DNA from 2 places in the Luteibacter sp. UNCMF366Tsu5.1 genome. Region 2 is predicted to be linked to the other one. Evidence: predicted binding sites of a transcription regulator. Region 2 holds the regulator's gene; the other holds the start of a gene.
The links. Region 2 encodes FliA, which starts transcription of late flagellar genes. Its sites were predicted from a motif close to TAAAGTTTNNCNNNCNNNGGCCGATAA; they were not measured.

Region 1 (2,199 bases), on a different contig from region 2:
CGTCCATCGCGCGGAACGCCCCCTGCAACTGGCCGAGTTCGTCGTTGCGCGTGACTTGGATGTCGTGACCGAGCTTGCCCTCGGCAATCAGGTGGGCGACGGCGACGGTCTGAGCCAGCGTGCGCAGAATCGAGCGAACGACCAGCACCGCGATCAGCAGCGACAGCGCGAGGCCGATCGACAACGCAGCGATGCAGATCGCGCGGACCATCTTGTACTGCGAGGACTCCGCGGCATAGATGCTGGATGCCTCGTCGCCCTTCATCTTGATCAACGCACCAAGATGAGACTGGCGGTCCATCAACAACGGACGAACCTGCAGTTCGAGCACGTCGGATGCGCCCTGGTCGCCCTCGTTCAGCGCATCGACCATGTCCGACTTGGCCTGATCATAGTCGCTATTGGTGGCCTGCCATTTGTCGTAGAGCTTCTTCACGTCGGCCGACATCGGCACCTTCACGAACTCGGCCTTGGCCTTGTTCGTCTCGTCCTGGAACTTCTGGAATTCGGCGACCTTCTGCTTCACCTGGTCGGGGCTGCCCACCTTGGCGGCAGCCTCGCCGAGCACCACGAACGACATCAGCGACATCTGATTGATGCGTGCGAGCATCTCCGCCGGGACGACTTCTTCCTCGTAGATGCGGCGCATGCCTTCGTTCTGGAAGTGCAGCGCGCCCAGGCCGATGGCGGCGCCGCCAATGAGCATCAAGGAGAGCATGCCGACGACGCCGTACAGGCGGCCACGGACAGTCAAGGCGGGGATCTTGAACTTGAACTTCTTCATCACGATTCCAATCGGCAAGGGCGACAAGGGCAAGCCAGTGAGGGTTTGGCGGCTATCGGCGTTCGACAGCTCAGGCGACGGCCTTCACATCCGACGAGGCCAAGGCGGCTTCTAGCATCTGGGCGTCCTGCGGCTGCAGGAGGCGATCCACGTCGAGGAGCAGCACCATGCGCTCGCCCACGGAGGTCAGGCCCTTCAGATACTCGGTGTCGACCGTGGTCCCCATGTCGGGCACCGGACGCACCGCGCCAGGCAGGACATCGACCACGTCGGACACCGCATCGACCACCACGCCGAACTGGCGGCCGGCGACCATGACGATGACGCAGACGGTGGTGACGGTGTATTCCTCGCGCGGCAGACCGAAGCGCAGGCGCAGGTCGAGCACGGGGACGATGGCGCCGCGGAGATTCAGCACGCCGAGCACGTAAGTCGGCGCCTGCGGGATGCGCGTGACCGCGGTCCAACCACGGATTTCGCGAACGGCAAGGATATCGATGCCGTATTCCTCGTTGCCGAGGTTGATGGTGAGGTACTGCGCAGCCTCTTCGGGCGTGGCGGTATTGGTGCTGGATGGCTGGTTCATGTCGTTCCCACGTCGGATCAGTGGCGGTCCGGGACCCCTTCTCAAGGGGTATCGGCCGTGGCCGTGGGGACTTGAGGGGGAATATGAAGCGCCTTGCGGCGCTTCCTTACATCTGTCGTCAGGCGGCCTTGCGGCGCGCCTGCATGCGTACGAGGCCGGCCACGTCGACAATGAGCGCCACGGAGCCGTCGGCGAGAATCGTCGCCCCGGACACGCCCGCCACGCGTCGATAGTTGGCCTCCAGGGACTTCACCACCGCCTGCTGCTGGCCGATCAACTCGTCCACGAACAGGCCGATGCGCGTGCCCTCACCCTCAACCACGATGACGATGCCCTCGTCCACCGGGGGACGCTTGCCCTGGCAGCCGAACACGTCGAACAGGCGGACGATCGGCAACCACTGGTCGCGGAAGCGGAACAGCTCGCCGCCACCGACCACGCTGCGGACGCCGTCGGGCTGCACCTGCACCGATTCCACGATGGAAACCAGCGGCACGATGTAGGTTTCTTCCGCCACCGCAGCCGTAAGGCCGTCGATGATGGCGAGAGTGAGTGGCAGCGTGATCGTGAAGGTGGTGCCGCTGCCATGCGTGCTGCGGATGGCGACGGTGCCGCCGAGATCCATCACGTTGCGCCGGACCACGTCCATCCCCACGCCACGCCCCGAAAGATCGGTGGTGGCGGCGGCCGTGGAGAAGCCGGCCTCGAAGATCAGTTCCGCCACGGCGTCGTCGGACATACCGTCGCCCGAGGCGATGATGCCGCGCTGCACGGCCTTGGCGACGATGGCCTCGCGATTCAGGCCGGCGCCGTCGTCCGCCACTTCAAC
Region 2 (2,199 bases):
CCTCGGCATGGCGCTCGCGATGGGCGGCCGTGACGTCCTTCTACTCGACGCCGATCTCGCCATGGCGAACGTCGACGTCCTGCTCGGCTTGCAGCCGACCCGGCACCTGGGTCACATGCTGGAAGGGGAGTGCGGCATCGAAGACCTCATCCTGCAGGCCGCACACGGCCTCAAGGTGATCCCTGCCACGTCGGGCGCGCGTCGCATGGCGCAGCTGCCGAACATCGAGCACGCGGCGGTGATCCGGGCGTTCGACGAATACCCGCTGGCGCCGGAGTACCTGATCGTCGATACGGCGGCGGGCATCTCGGACAGTGTCTCCATGTTCGCCGCGGCATCGGACGAGGTGGTGGTGGTGGTCTGCGACGAGCCGGCCTCGCTCACCGATGCCTACGCCCTGATCAAGGTCATGAGCCGCGAGTTCGCGGTCAACCGCTTCCGCATCGTGGCGAACATGGTTCGCCACGCCCAGGAGGGGCGCCAGCTCTTCGAGAAGCTGTCCCGGGTGACCAATCGTTTTCTCGATGTTTCCTTGGATTTCATGGGCATGGTTCCGCACGACGAGTACCTGCGCCAGGCGATCCGCCGCCAGTCGGCGGTGGTCGATGCCTGGCCCAGCAGCCGGTCGGCGGTCGGATTCAAGAATTTGGCCAGGTCGGTCGATACATGGGGTGAACCCGAACCCCGTGCACAGGGCCGTATTGGCTTCTTCGCCGAACGGTCCCATCAGGGGGGAGGGCTACCACTGTGAGCGTCGCGACCGAATACCTTGAAATCACGCGCATCCCAGCGGATGAACTGGTAAAGACCCACGCGCCGCTGGTGCGCCGAATTGCCTATCACCTGATGGGCCGGCTGCCGCCGAGCGTGGATGCAAACGACCTGATGCAGGCCGGGATGATCGGGCTGCTTGAGGCCGCAAGAAATTACTCGCCGACTCGCGCGGCCAGCTTCGAAACCTATGCGGGTATCCGCATACGTGGCGCCATGCTGGACGAACTGCGCAAGACGGATTGGACCCCGCGCTCCGTCCACCGGAAGTTGCGCGAGGTTGCGGAGGTGACGAGGCAGATCGAGAACGAGACGGGTGGCGACGCCGAAGACGCGGAAGTGATGAAGCGGCTGGGCATCGACGCCATGGAATACAACCAGATCCTGGCGGACGCGGCGAGCGCGCGGTTGTTGAGCCTGACGGCGCCCGAGGGCGACGAAGGCGCGGCGATCGACGTGGTTGACCCGGACGCGGCCGGTCCGGAAGGTACGTTCGAGCAGGAAGGTCTGCGTGGCGCACTGGCGCAGTCCATCGACGGATTGCCCGAGCGCGAGAAGCTGGTCATGTCGCTGTACTACGACGAAGAACTCAACCTGAAGGAAATCGGTGCGGTGTTGGGAGTGAGCGAATCGCGGGTATGCCAGATCCATGGTCAGGCCCTGATTCGACTCCGCGCACGCATGTCGGGCTGGAAAGACAAGCAGTGACGGCACCTTTCGTGACGTCGCCGAAAAAGAACACGCGGTAGCAAGGCGGAGAGAACGTTTTGGACAAGAACATGAAGATTCTCGTGGTGGACGATTTTTCCACCATGCGACGCATCGTCAGGAATCTGCTGGTGGAGCTTGGCTTCACCAACACCCTGATCCAGGAAGCCGAAGACGGTAATGCCGCGCTGGCGATGCTGCGCGCGCAGCCGTTCGACCTGGTGGTCACGGACTGGAACATGCCGAACATGACCGGCATCGACCTGCTCCGCGCCATTCGCGCCGACGCCGCCCTGAAAGCCATGCCCGTGCTGATGGTGACGGCGGAGAACAACCGCGATCAGATCATCGCGGCAGCACAGAGCGGCGTGAACGGCTACGTCGTCAAGCCCTTCACGGCGGTCACGCTGAAGGAAAAACTCGACAAGATCTTCGAACGACTCGCCGCGGCCGCGGGCTAAGGAACGACCATGAACACCGTGATTTCCCCTGGCCACGACGTGGCGCCCGAACTGCGCGAGCTGCTGGATGCGAACGATCCCGCCTCGGTCGAGGAGGCCCTCGATCGCCTCCTGCGCAGCCGCGAACAACACCTTTTCATGGCGCTGGGCCACCTGGCCCGCGACCTGCACGAATCCGCGCGCCGGCTTGCCGCCGACATCTCGCACGATGGTGTGCCGGGCAACATGAGCGACGCGCGCAAGCACCTGCGCGACGTGC

Region 1: the regulator FliA is predicted to act here: its motif matches at 1,419-1,445, upstream of BT115_RS13065 (chemotaxis protein CheW).

Annotation. Positions count from the first base shown of each region.
Region 1 covers NZ_FPIS01000002.1:882,397-884,595, reverse strand. The annotation lists gene BT115_RS13070 (methyl-accepting chemotaxis protein) at 1-784, opposite strand, end outside; gene BT115_RS13065 (chemotaxis protein CheW) at 855-1,370, opposite strand; gene BT115_RS13060 (chemotaxis protein CheA) at 1,489-2,199, opposite strand, start outside.
Region 2 covers NZ_FPIS01000001.1:1,522,373-1,524,571, reverse strand. The annotation lists gene BT115_RS06740 (P-loop NTPase) at 1-751, shown strand, start outside; gene BT115_RS06735 (RNA polymerase sigma factor FliA) at 748-1,479, shown strand; gene cheY (chemotaxis response regulator CheY) at 1,539-1,940, shown strand; gene BT115_RS06725 (protein phosphatase CheZ) at 1,950-2,199, shown strand, end outside.